DNA from 3 places in the Bacillus sp. KNSH39 genome. Region 3 is predicted to be linked to each of the others. Evidence: a T-box and tRNA genes for the amino acid it is inferred to sense, from the RefSeq annotation. Region 3 holds a T-box; the other regions hold tRNA genes.
The links. The T-box of region 3 lies ahead of serS (serine--tRNA ligase). A T-box ahead of a tRNA ligase gene usually reads a tRNA of that ligase, here a tRNA-Ser.
Positions count from the first base shown of each region.

Region 1: it encodes a tRNA-Ser, which carries the amino acid that the T-box ahead of serS (serine--tRNA ligase) is inferred to sense. The anticodon was not compared.
Region 2: it encodes a tRNA-Ser, which carries the amino acid that the T-box ahead of serS (serine--tRNA ligase) is inferred to sense. The anticodon was not compared.

Region 1 is NZ_JBQXYO010000001.1:4,601,202-4,605,331, reverse strand. It holds gene ACUL40_RS23525 (DUF3965 domain-containing protein) at 1-35, opposite strand, end outside; gene ACUL40_RS23520 (CBS domain-containing protein) at 357-776, opposite strand; tRNA gene ACUL40_RS23515 (tRNA-Glu) at 905-976, opposite strand; tRNA gene ACUL40_RS23510 (tRNA-Asn) at 978-1,052, opposite strand; tRNA gene ACUL40_RS23505 (tRNA-Ile) at 1,061-1,137, opposite strand; tRNA gene ACUL40_RS23500 (tRNA-Trp) at 1,148-1,218, opposite strand; tRNA gene ACUL40_RS23495 (tRNA-Thr) at 1,225-1,297, opposite strand; tRNA gene ACUL40_RS23490 (tRNA-Phe) at 1,307-1,382, opposite strand; tRNA gene ACUL40_RS23485 (tRNA-Asp) at 1,391-1,466, opposite strand; tRNA gene ACUL40_RS23480 (tRNA-Met) at 1,470-1,546, opposite strand; tRNA gene ACUL40_RS23475 (tRNA-Ser) at 1,567-1,659, opposite strand; tRNA gene ACUL40_RS23470 (tRNA-Ser) at 1,715-1,807, opposite strand; tRNA gene ACUL40_RS23465 (tRNA-Ala) at 1,828-1,900, opposite strand; tRNA gene ACUL40_RS23460 (tRNA-Pro) at 1,917-1,990, opposite strand; tRNA gene ACUL40_RS23455 (tRNA-Arg) at 2,001-2,074, opposite strand; tRNA gene ACUL40_RS23450 (tRNA-Leu) at 2,078-2,166, opposite strand; tRNA gene ACUL40_RS23445 (tRNA-Gly) at 2,183-2,257, opposite strand; tRNA gene ACUL40_RS23440 (tRNA-Leu) at 2,287-2,367, opposite strand; tRNA gene ACUL40_RS23435 (tRNA-Lys) at 2,382-2,457, opposite strand; tRNA gene ACUL40_RS23430 (tRNA-Gln) at 2,462-2,536, opposite strand; tRNA gene ACUL40_RS23425 (tRNA-Tyr) at 2,548-2,631, opposite strand; tRNA gene ACUL40_RS23420 (tRNA-Val) at 2,640-2,715, opposite strand; rRNA gene rrf (5S ribosomal RNA) at 2,721-2,836, opposite strand; rRNA gene ACUL40_RS23410 (23S ribosomal RNA) at 2,939-4,130, opposite strand, start outside.
Region 2 is NZ_JBQXYO010000001.1:3,255,677-3,259,806, forward strand. It holds gene ACUL40_RS16655 (L-lactate dehydrogenase) at 212-1,156, opposite strand; tRNA gene ACUL40_RS16660 (tRNA-Glu) at 1,904-1,975, opposite strand; tRNA gene ACUL40_RS16665 (tRNA-Ser) at 1,981-2,071, opposite strand; tRNA gene ACUL40_RS16670 (tRNA-Asn) at 2,079-2,153, opposite strand; tRNA gene ACUL40_RS16675 (tRNA-Ile) at 2,161-2,237, opposite strand; tRNA gene ACUL40_RS16680 (tRNA-Gly) at 2,248-2,318, opposite strand; tRNA gene ACUL40_RS16685 (tRNA-Lys) at 2,332-2,407, opposite strand; tRNA gene ACUL40_RS16690 (tRNA-Thr) at 2,418-2,493, opposite strand; tRNA gene ACUL40_RS16695 (tRNA-Phe) at 2,508-2,583, opposite strand; tRNA gene ACUL40_RS16700 (tRNA-Asp) at 2,596-2,671, opposite strand; tRNA gene ACUL40_RS16705 (tRNA-Met) at 2,675-2,751, opposite strand; tRNA gene ACUL40_RS16710 (tRNA-Ser) at 2,779-2,871, opposite strand; tRNA gene ACUL40_RS16715 (tRNA-Ile) at 2,889-2,965, opposite strand; tRNA gene ACUL40_RS16720 (tRNA-Met) at 2,970-3,046, opposite strand; tRNA gene ACUL40_RS16725 (tRNA-Ala) at 3,067-3,139, opposite strand; tRNA gene ACUL40_RS16730 (tRNA-Pro) at 3,156-3,229, opposite strand; tRNA gene ACUL40_RS16735 (tRNA-Arg) at 3,240-3,313, opposite strand; tRNA gene ACUL40_RS16740 (tRNA-Leu) at 3,317-3,405, opposite strand; tRNA gene ACUL40_RS16745 (tRNA-Gly) at 3,422-3,496, opposite strand; tRNA gene ACUL40_RS16750 (tRNA-Leu) at 3,526-3,606, opposite strand; tRNA gene ACUL40_RS16755 (tRNA-His) at 3,629-3,704, opposite strand; tRNA gene ACUL40_RS16760 (tRNA-Thr) at 3,714-3,789, opposite strand; tRNA gene ACUL40_RS16765 (tRNA-Val) at 3,794-3,869, opposite strand; rRNA gene rrf (5S ribosomal RNA) at 3,874-3,989, opposite strand; rRNA gene ACUL40_RS16775 (23S ribosomal RNA) at 4,091-4,130, opposite strand, start outside.
Region 3 is NZ_JBQXYO010000001.1:3,875,859-3,879,988, forward strand. It holds gene dacA (D-alanyl-D-alanine carboxypeptidase DacA) at 1-887, shown strand, start outside; gene pdxS (pyridoxal 5'-phosphate synthase lyase subunit PdxS) at 1,047-1,934, shown strand; gene pdxT (pyridoxal 5'-phosphate synthase glutaminase subunit PdxT) at 1,953-2,543, shown strand; T-box leader at 2,598-2,819, shown strand; gene serS (serine--tRNA ligase) at 2,871-4,130, shown strand, end outside.

The sequences.
Region 1 (4,130 bases), 730 kb from region 3:
AAATTCCAATTTGGATCGCCCTGTACAGCCTTCATATAATTCCCCTTCCCTTTTCATCTATGTAGGAAATATTAATTTATTATCGCACCACTAAAAATTAATATTGTTATATTCAAAATCTCTCATAATACTTATATCTATCAGTATATCATCTTTTCTCTTATTAAAAATTAAGAATAACAAATTTTAAAAAAATGTCGAAATTATTAACCACATACTTATTATATAATGTCTCAGATACATCACGCTAACATATTAGTTTAATCCATATATACTAGAATAATGTATCTGAAATTTATATATAATTTAGCTCTTTATGAGTGACCATTAAACTCTCGGTTAATGAAAGTTTCAATTTACTCTGTACGCTCTGAGATTTCGCTCAAGGCAAATCCAGCTTGATCATCTGCTGATTCCCTTATAGCTAAATCTCCTAGTGCTAACATGCCAATAAGTTGACCACTATCAACTACTGGTAATCGTCTAATTTGATGCTGTGCCATTAGCTCTGTAGCTTTTTCAATAGAATCATTTGGAGAAACTGAGATAATATTTGTTGTCATTACATTTGTAATCTTATTAGATCCAGGATGTTTTTCAGCAATCCCTCGAACGACTAAATCACGATCAGTAACAAGCCCAACAACTTGCTCATTTTCAACAACAGGAATTAATCCAATCGATTCTTCCTTCATTTTTACAGCTGCCTCATATACATTGTCTAGCGGTGTACAATGTACAATATGGGTACTCATTAAGTCTCTCACTCGTGTCATTATGATTTCCTCCTTTTTATACATACCATAGCTTTTCCAAAATTCCTTTATTTATTTCTGGAAAGTAACGTAATAAAAAGGATTAACAAAATAAAAAAGAGCCAGCATAATGCTGACTCTTTTTGGTATGACCCGTACGGGATTCGAACCCGTGTTACCGCCGTGAAAGGGCGGTGTCTTAACCACTTGACCAACGGGCCATGGCTCCGCAGGTAGGACTCGAACCTACGACCGATCGGTTAACAGCCGATAGCTCTACCACTGAGCTACTGCGGAATAATATATGGTGGGCCTAAATGGACTCGAACCATCGACCTCACGCTTATCAGGCGTGCGCTCTAACCAGCTGAGCTATAGGCCCATATACTTTACAGGGGCAGTAGGAATCGAACCCACACTGGAGGTTTTGGAGACCTCAGTTCTACCTTTAAACTATGCCCCTAAATGATGCCGGCTAGAGGACTTGAACCCCCAACCTACTGATTACAAGTCAGTTGCTCTACCAATTGAGCTAAGCCGGCATAAAAAAATGGTGGCTCGGGACGGAATCGAACCGCCGACACGAGGATTTTCAGTCCTCTGCTCTACCGACTGAGCTACCGAGCCAACATAAATGGCGGTCCCGACCGGGGTCGAACCGGCGATCTCCTGCGTGACAGGCAGGCATGTTAACCACTACACCACGGGACCATTTGGTTGCGGGGACAGGATTTGAACCTGCGACCTTCGGGTTATGAGCCCGACGAGCTACCGTGCTGCTCCACCCCGCGACAATATAAAGTTTTAAAAATGGAGGAGGTAGAGGGATTCGAACCCCCGCGCGACTCTCGCCGCCTGTCGGTTTTCAAGACCGATCCCTTCAGCCGAACTTGGGTATACCTCCATGAAGGAAAAAATAAATATTTTATTATTATATGTCTAAGCCATTAAAGAAAAAATGGAGGAGGTAGAGGGATTCGAACCCCCGCGCGATTCTCACCGCCTGTCGGTTTTCAAGACCGATCCCTTCAGCCGAACTTGGGTATACCTCCGAGACATATATTAAATAAAGTGGAGCCTAGCGGGATCGAACCGCTGACCTCCTGCGTGCAAGGCAGGCGCTCTCCCAGCTGAGCTAAGGCCCCATGTTTTTTGGGAATATCGGGAAGACAGGATTTGAACCTGCGACCCCCTGGTCCCAAACCAGGTGCTCTACCAAGCTGAGCCACTTCCCGTTAATAAAAGCGCGCCCGAGAGGAGTCGAACCCCTAACCTCTTGATCCGTAGTCAAACGCTCTATCCAATTGAGCTACGGGCGCATATGGTGCCGAGGGCGGGGGTCGAACCCGCACGGTGGTCACCCACCGCAGGATTTTAAGTCCTGTGCGTCTGCCTGTTCCGCCACCCCGGCATGTCATATTGAAAATTGGAGCGGAAGACGGGATTCGAACCCGCGACCCCAACCTTGGCAAGGTTGTATTCTACCACTGAACTACTTCCGCAAGACATGTATGAGTTATTTTATTAAAAGTGCGGGTGAAGGGAGTCGAACCCCCACGCCAAAGGCGCTAGATCCTAAGTCTAGTGCGTCTGCCAATTCCGCCACACCCGCATATTTCATTAAAATGGTGAGCCATGAAGGACTCGAACCTTCGACCCTCTGATTAAAAGTCAGATGCTCTACCAACTGAGCTAATGGCTCTTAATGGCTGGGCTAGCTGGATTCGAACCAGCGCATGACGGAGTCAAAGTCCGTTGCCTTACCGCTTGGCTATAGCCCATTAATTAAGAATGGTGGAGGGGGGCAGATTCGAACTGCCGAACCCGAAGGAGCGGATTTACAGTCCGCCGCGTTTAGCCACTTCGCTACCCCTCCGACATATATGGTGGAGGATGACGGGATCGAACCGCCGACCCCCTGCTTGTAAGGCAGGTGCTCTCCCAGCTGAGCTAATCCTCCATTTTGCCTGGCAACGTCCTACTCTCACAGGGACAAGGTCCCAACTACCATCGGCGCTAGAGAGCTTAACTTCCGTGTTCGGTATGGGAACGGGTGTGACCTCTCTGCCATCATTACCAGACTGTATTCATTTAAGACAAGAATCATTGTAACTCATTTGACCTCGAAAGTCAACAAGTTTTTTATATTCTTTCAAAACTAGATAACATTTGCTACATATTATATGGTTAAGTCCTCGATCTATTAGTATTCGTCAGCTCCACATGTCACCATGCTTCCACCTCGAACCTATCAACCTGATCATCTTTCAGGGATCTTACTAGCTTACGCTATGGGAAATCTCATCTTGAGGGGGGCTTCATGCTTAGATGCTTTCAGCACTTATCCCTTCCGCACATAGCTACCCAGCTATGCCCTTGGCAGAACAACTGGTACACCAGCGGTGCGTCCATCCCGGTCCTCTCGTACTAAGGACAGCTCCTCTCAAATTTCCTACGCCCACGACGGATAGGGACCGAACTGTCTCACGACGTTCTGAACCCAGCTCGCGTACCGCTTTAATGGGCGAACAGCCCAACCCTTGGGACCGACTACAGCCCCAGGATGCGATGAGCCGACATCGAGGTGCCAAACCTCCCCGTCGATGTGGACTCTTGGGGGAGATAAGCCTGTTATCCCCGGGGTAGCTTTTATCCGTTGAGCGATGGCCCTTCCATGCGGAACCACCGGATCACTAAGCCCGACTTTCGTCCCTGCTCGACTTGTAGGTCTCGCAGTCAAGCTCCCTTATGCCTTTGCACTCTACGAATGATTTCCAACCATTCTGAGGGAACCTTTGGGCGCCTCCGTTACACTTTAGGAGGCGACCGCCCCAGTCAAACTGCCCACCTGACACTGTCTCCCGGGTCGATAAGACCCGTAGGTTAGAATTTCAATACAGTCAGGGCGGTATCCCACCAGCGCCTCCACCGAAGCTAGCGCTCCGGTTTCAATGGCTCCCGCCTATCCTGTACAAACTGTACCAAAATTCAATATCAGGCTACAGTAAAGCTCCACGGGGTCTTTCCGTCCTGTCGCGGGTAACCTGCATCTTCACAGGTACTATAATTTCACCGAGTCTCTGGTTGAGACAGTGCCCAAATCGTTACACCTTTCGTGCGGGTCGGAACTTACCCGACAAGGAATTTCGCTACCTTAGGACCGTTATAGTTACGGCCGCCGTTTACTGGGGCTTCAGTTCAGAGCTTCGCTTACGCTAACCCCTCTCCTTAACCTTCCAGCACCGGGCAGGTGTCACCCCCTATACTTCGCCTTACGGCTTCGCAGAGAGCTGTGTTTTTGCTAAACAGTCGCTTGGGCCTATTCACTGCGGCTTTCCGTTAAGAAAGCACCCCTTCTCCCGAAGTTACGGGGTC
Region 2 (4,130 bases), 620 kb from region 3:
TTAATCAATTGAGATTTTACTGCCCGGCAAATAGCGGAATAATAAAGAGCACTCTACGTAAAATAGAGTGCTCTTTTTCTATAAACGACCCTTATCCAGCAAAAGGGGTATATTGGGGATATACAAGGGAAACCGGAAAAGGAATTTATATTAAATTATATAAGTTCAGAGGTAAGAAGCAGTTTCCCACCTCTGAACTATTTAGCAATTATTATAGTACTGGTGCCATTGTTTCTTTTAATACTTTTACAGAATGAGCGAACTTCGCTTTTTCATCTTCATTTAGCTCAAGTTCTACGATTTCACGTACACCTTCGCGGTTAATTACAGCTGGAACACCTACGTAAGCATCTTTCTCGCCGTATTGACCTTCAAGGTATGCAGATACAGTTAATACGCTGTTCTCGTTGTTTAAGATTGCTTTAGTTACACGAAGTAGTGACATACCGATTCCGTAGTAAGTTGCACCTTTACGCTCGATGATATGGTAAGCTGCATCACGTACGTTTTCGAAGATTTTGTCTAAGTCTTCTTGTTTGTACTGTTCGTTGTTAGCTAAGATTGTTTCTAATTTTTGTACACCGATAGTAGCGTGGCTCCATACTGGAAGTTCAGTGTCACCGTGTTCACCAACGATGTAAGCATGAACGTTACGTGGATCTACATCTAAGTAGTCACCTAACATGTAACGGAAACGAGCAGAGTCTAAAGTAGTACCAGAACCGATTACGCGCTCTTTCGGTAAACCAGATTCTTTCCAAGTTACGTAAGTTAAAATATCAACTGGGTTAGTTGCGATTAAGAAGATTCCATCGAATCCGCTATCCATAATGCCTCGAACGATTTGTTTAAAGATCTTTGTATTTTTCTCAACTAAGTCTAAACGAGTTTCACCTGGCTTTTGTGGTAACCCAGCAGTGATAACAACTAAATCTGCATCTTTACAATCTGCATAGCTACCGCTCCAAACTTTTGTTGGTGATGGAGAGAATGGTACCGCATGGCTTAAGTCCATTGCTTCCCCTTCTGCTTTTGCTTCATTAACATCTACTAATACGAATTCTTCAGCTACACCTTGGTTGATCATTGAGTAAGCGTAACTACAACCTACAGCTCCTGTTCCTACTAATACTACACGATTGATACCTTTTTTCATGGTAATTTCCCCTCTCTATTGTTCACATATATTTTTTTATGATTGTTTAAGTAATTAATTAAAATACTAATTTAATGTTGTTTAACTTCTTTACATTCATATTGTAGCACGTATTATTGTGAATTACTTCACAAATTATGACCTATTTGTGAACTTTTTCACATAGAGTGTAAAGTTATTGGAATAGGTGTGGAATCCATTTCAATGGAGGCGTTTTCTTTAGATTGTGAAAGGGATTTTCTTGTGGTTTTTGTCGGTAAGTGAAATTATACCAGCGATTTTTAGAATATATCGACCGTAACTCCAAATATATCAGCGATTATTAAAATTTATCGATCGTAACTCAAATTATATCAGCGATTTTTGCAATATATCGACTTACCGACAAAACTCGACAATACTGACAACATAAAAAAGCTGTCTTCAGTAGATCACAGCTATTGAGAGAAAGCAGCTTCTTCTATATATTATTTATTTTCCACAGTAGCTCCCAGATGCATTTTCATCGGTTTCTCCAAGTGTAGGAGGCTACAGCCATACAGCTGGGGTAAAAGTTCAAGTTGAAGTTAATTCCTTCATATTCATACAGGTCCAAATAATTAACATGATTGTATTTACCGCTCTCTATGTACCCAACTGCAACAGCGAATACTTCATATTTCTTCTATTGCATAAAAAAGCAGACTATCCAAAGTCCATTTTTATACAACAAAAAAGAGATAGCAGATTATGCTATCTCTTTTAGTATGACCCGTACGGGATTCGAACCCGTGTTACCGCCGTGAAAGGGCGGTGTCTTAACCACTTGACCAACGGGCCAGTTCTGGCAGAGAAGAAGGGATTCGAACCCTCGCACCGCGTTCGCGATCTACTCCCTTAGCAGGGGAGCCCCTTGAGCCACTTGGGTACTTCTCTATAAATATGGCTCCGCAGGTAGGACTCGAACCTACGACCGATCGGTTAACAGCCGATAGCTCTACCACTGAGCTACTGCGGAACAATTATGGTGGGCCTAAATGGACTCGAACCATCGACCTCACGCTTATCAGGCGTGCGCTCTAACCAGCTGAGCTATAGGCCCATAATTGAAAAGCGGGTGAAGAGAATCGAACTCTCGACCAGAGCTTGGAAGGCTCTTGTTTTACCACTAAACTACACCCGCATTAAATTGTAAATGGTGAGCCATGAAGGACTCGAACCTTCGACCCTCTGATTAAAAGTCAGATGCTCTACCAACTGAGCTAATGGCTCATTTTGAAAGTGGTGCCGACTAGAGGACTTGAACCCCCAACCTACTGATTACAAGTCAGTTGCTCTACCAATTGAGCTAAGTCGGCTTGCGTTTTCAAAATGGTGGCTCGGGACGGAATCGAACCGCCGACACGAGGATTTTCAGTCCTCTGCTCTACCGACTGAGCTACCGAGCCTTTATGTAAAAATGGCGGTCCCGACCGGGGTCGAACCGGCGATCTCCTGCGTGACAGGCAGGCATGTTAACCACTACACCACGGGACCATTTGGTTGCGGGGACAGGATTTGAACCTGCGACCTTCGGGTTATGAGCCCGACGAGCTACCGTGCTGCTCCACCCCGCGATGATAAAATATTTACTTTAGAAAAAATGGAGGAGGTAGAGGGATTCGAACCCCCGCGCGACTCTCGCCGCCTGTCGGTTTTCAAGACCGATCCCTTCAGCCGAACTTGGGTATACCTCCGAGATATATACGTCTAATGGTGGACCTTGTAGGACTCGAACCTACGACCGGACGGTTATGAGCCGTCTGCTCTAACCAGCTGAGCTAAAGGTCCTTTATGGTAGCGGCGGAGGGGATCGAACCCCCGACCTCACGGGTATGAACCGTACGCTCTAGCCAGCTGAGCTACACCGCCATAAATGATATTAATATAAGTGGAGCCTAGCGGGATCGAACCGCTGACCTCCTGCGTGCAAGGCAGGCGCTCTCCCAGCTGAGCTAAGGCCCCATGTTTTTTAGGAATATCGGGAAGACAGGATTTGAACCTGCGACCCCCTGGTCCCAAACCAGGTGCTCTACCAAGCTGAGCCACTTCCCGTTAATAAAAGCGCGCCCGAGAGGAGTCGAACCCCTAACCTCTTGATCCGTAGTCAAACGCTCTATCCAATTGAGCTACGGGCGCATATGGTGCCGAGGGCGGGGGTCGAACCCGCACGGTGGTCACCCACCGCAGGATTTTAAGTCCTGTGCGTCTGCCTGTTCCGCCACCCCGGCATGTCATATTGAAAATTGGAGCGGAAGACGGGATTCGAACCCGCGACCCCAACCTTGGCAAGGTTGTATTCTACCACTGAACTACTTCCGCAAGACATGTATGAGTTATTTAATTAAAAGTGCGGGTGAAGGGAGTCGAACCCCCACGCCAAAGGCGCCAGATCCTAAGTCTGGTGCGTCTGCCAATTCCGCCACACCCGCATATTAATTTATTTAAGAAAAATGGGGCGACTGATGGGAATCGAACCCACGAATGCCGGAGCCACAATCCGGTGCGTTAACCACTTCGCCACAACCGCCATGATTTCTGGTGCCGACTAGAGGACTTGAACCCCCAACCTACTGATTACAAGTCAGTTGCTCTACCAATTGAGCTAAGTCGGCTAAATGGTGGAGGATGACGGGATCGAACCGCCGACCCCCTGCTTGTAAGGCAGGTGCTCTCCCAGCTGAGCTAATCCTCCATTTGCCTGGCAACGTCCTACTCTCACAGGGACAAGGTCCCAACTACCATCGGCGCTAGAGAGCTTAACTTCCGTGTTCGGTATGGGAACGGGTGTGACCTCTCTGCCATCATTACCAGACTGTATTCATTTAAGACAAGAATTATTATAACTCATTTACTTTCGAAAGTCAACAAGTTTTTTATATTCTTTCAAAACTAGATAACATTGCTTCATATTATATGGTTAAGTCCTCGATCTATTAGTATTCGTCAGCTCCAC
Region 3 (4,130 bases):
TTGCAGGTAAAGAAGTAGACTTCGTAAAAATGATGAATGACAAATCGAAAGAACTAGGGTTAAAAAATTATAAATTTGTCAATTCTACAGGTTTAACGAATAAAGATTTAAAGGGAATGCATCCTGAAGGAACAACAGCGGATGAAGAAAATAAAATGTCTGCAAAGGATGTTGCAACTTTAGCACAACATTTAATTAAAGATTATCCAAAAGTGTTAGATACAGCAAAAATCCCTAAAAAAGAATTCCGTCCAGAAAAAGAGAAGTTTGGAATGTCGAACTGGAACTGGATGTTAAAGGGCTTAGTTAAAGAATATGATGGCGTAGATGGCCTAAAAACAGGCTCAACTCCAGAAGCAGGAGATTGCTTCACTGGTACGGTTGAAAGAAACGGAATGCGTTTTATTTCTGTAGTTATTAAAACAAGTTCTCATACAGCACGTTTTGATGAAACAAAGAAGCTATATGATTATGGATTTGCTAACTTTGAAGTGAAACAAATGTATAAAAAAGGTTCTTCAGTAAAAGGACAAGAAACAGTACGAGTAGAAAATGCGAAAGATAAAGATGTAGCAGTTCAAACGAAACAAGCTATTTCACTTCCAGTGCCAAAAGGAAGTAAAGATGTTTATAAAACAGAATTAAAAGAATCAAGTAAGGGACAAGAAGCACCTATTAAAAAGGGAGCTGCGCTTGGTCAAATGGTAATTACGCCAAAAGATACAAACGACCCTGGATTTTTAACTGGTAAGTCACTGCAAGTGGATCTTGTAACGACATCTGAAGTAGAAGAAGCAAACTGGTTTACTCGTGCTATGCGCGGAATTGGTTCATTCTTTAGTGGTATGTGGAATAGTGCTGTTGATACAGTAAAAGGTTGGTTTTAAAAGCTCCTCACGATAGGAGCTTTTTTTATTCCTATTTTTCATACCGACTTTATGAAAAAGTAGTAGACAAGCATCTGATAGTTAGTGGTAGAATGTAAGAGTATTCTTAATTTTCGCCTTTAACGGGGGAAAGCAATTCACCTAGGGGGGTTTTTGTACATGACAAATGTAACAGGGACAGAACGTGTAAAACGTGGAATGGCAGAAATGCAAAAAGGCGGCGTTATTATGGACGTAGTTAACGCTGAACAAGCAAAAATTGCAGAAGAGGCAGGCGCAGTTGCCGTTATGGCATTAGAGCGTGTACCAGCAGATATTCGTGCAGCAGGTGGCGTTTCTCGTATGGCAGACCCAACAATTGTTGAAGAAGTTATGGGTGCGGTGTCAATTCCGGTTATGGCAAAATGCCGTATCGGTCACCTTGTAGAAGCACGTGTATTAGAATCATTAGGGGTAGACTATATCGATGAGAGTGAAGTATTAACTCCTGCTGATGAAGTATACCATTTAAATAAACGTGATTACACAGTTCCATTTGTATGTGGTTGCCGTGATATCGGAGAAGCTGCACGTCGTATTGCAGAAGGTGCATCTATGCTTCGTACAAAAGGTGAACCAGGAACAGGAAACATTGTAGAGGCAGTGCGTCATATGCGCCAAGTCAATGCAGAAATCCGTCAAGTTGCGAGTCTACGTGAAGATGAGTTAATGACATATGCAAAAAATACTGGCGCTCCTTACGAAGTATTACTTGAAATTAAACGTCTTGGTCGCTTACCAGTTGTAAACTTTGCGGCAGGTGGTGTAGCAACACCAGCAGATGCAGCATTAATGATGCAACTTGGTGCTGATGGGGTATTTGTTGGATCTGGTATCTTCAAATCAGAAAACCCAGAGAAATTTGCACGTGCAATCGTTGAAGCAACGACTCATTATGAAGATTACGAACTAATTGCAAGCCTTTCTAAAGGATTAGGTAATGCAATGAAGGGTGTCGAAATTTCAACGTTATTACCAGAACAACGCATGCAAGAGCGTGGATGGTAATTAAAGGAGAACTTTAAAATGGTGAAAATCGGTGTACTAGGTCTTCAAGGTGCAGTTCGTGAGCATGTAAAATCAGTTGAAGCAAGTGGTGCAGAAGCTGTTGTTGTAAAGCGTATAGAGCAACTTGAAGAGATTGATGGTCTTATTTTACCGGGCGGTGAAAGTACAACAATGCGCCGTCTTATTGATAAGTATGCTTTCATGGAACCACTTCGTACATTTGCAAAGTCTGGTAAACCAATGTTTGGTACATGTGCAGGGATGATTCTTCTTGCGAAAACACTTATTGGCTATGAAGAAGCACATATTGGTGCTATGGATATTACAGTTGAGCGCAATGCGTTCGGACGCCAAAAGGATAGTTTTGAGGCTGCGCTTTCAATTGAAGGCGTGGGTGAAGACTTCGTTGGTGTATTTATCCGTGCGCCGTATGTTGTAGAAGTAGCTGATAATGTTGAAGTGCTTTCTAAGCATGGTGACCGAATGGTAGCGGTAAGACAAGATCAGTTTTTAGCTGCTTCATTCCATCCGGAATTAACAGATGATCATCGTGTGACAGCATACTTTGTTGAAATGGTAAAAGAAGCGAAAATGAAAAAAGTTGTATAAGTAACTTGCAACTTGTATAAGATTATAGTAAATTGATGGTAACAATTTTATAAAATAAGCGTGTTGATAGGAAATAGTAACAAATGTCGTTTCTTATAGAGAGTCGATGGTTGGTGGAAATCGATAGAAACAGTTTGTGAATCCATCCTGGAATGGAATGTGGAATATCTTTTGGATTAGTAAGCATTCCCGGTGAAGAGCCGTTATTTCTACTTGAGAGGAAAGCGGTAATGCTTTCAACTAGGGTGGCAACGCGGGTTAACTCCCGTCCCTTTATATAGGGACGGGAGTTTTTTGTGTTTTATAAAATAAAAGGAGGAGTATATAATGCTTGATATTAAATTTTTACGTACAAACTTTGAAGAAGTAAAAGCGAAATTACAGCATAGAGGCGAAGATTTAACTGATTTCGGACGTTTTGAAGAATTGGATACGAGAAGAAGAGAACTACTTGTTCAGACAGAAGAATTAAAAAGTAAACGTAACGAAGTATCTCAACAAATTTCTGTATTAAAGCGCGAAAAGAAAGATGCAGAAGCTCTAATTTTAGAAATGCGTGAAGTTGGAGAAAAAGTAAAGGATCTTGATAACGAACTTCGTACAGTTGAAGAAGACTTAGAAAGATTAATGTTATCTATTCCAAATATCCCTCATGAATCTGCTCCAGTTGGTGAAACAGAGGATGATAATGTAGTAGCACGTACTTGGGGAGAAGTGAAAGAATTTACTTATGAGCCAAAACCACATTGGGATCTTGCTACTGATTTAGGAATTTTAGATTTTGAACGCGCTGGGAAAGTAACAGGAAGCCGCTTCGTATTTTACAAAGGTGCTGGTGCAAGATTAGAGCGTGCTTTAATTAGCTTTATGCTTGATCTTCATACTGATGAGCATGGATATGAAGAAGTATTACCTCCATATATGGTAAACCGTGCAAGTATGACAGGAACAGGACAACTTCCAAAGTTTGAAGAAGATGCATTCCGTATTGAAAGTGAAGATTACTTCTTAATTCCAACAGCTGAAGTACCTGTAACGAATATGCATCGTGATGAGATTTTAAATAAAGAGCAATTGCCTATAAGATATGCTGCATTTAGCTCTTGCTTCCGTTCTGAAGCAGGTTCAGCTGGGCGTGACACACGTGGTTTAATTCGCCAGCATCAGTTCAATAAAGTAGAGCTTGTGAAGTTCGTAAAACCAGAAGATTCTTATGAAGAGTTAGAAAAGTTAACAAATGATGCAGAACGCGTGTTACAATTATTAGAGTTGCCATATCGCGTTATGAGCATGTGCACAGGCGATTTAGGATTTACAGCAGCGAAGAAATACGATATTGAAGTATGGATTCCAAGCTATGGCACATATCGTGAAATTTCTTCTTGTAGTAATTTTGAAGCTTTCCAAGCGAGACGTGCAAATATCCGTTTCCGCCGTGAACCAAATGGAAAACCAGAACATGTTCATACATTAAATGGATCTGGTCTTGCAATTGGACGTACGGTTGCAGCTATTTTAGAGAACTACCAACAAGAAGATGGTACAATTATAATTCCAGAAGTTCTTCGCCCTTATATGGGAGGAAAA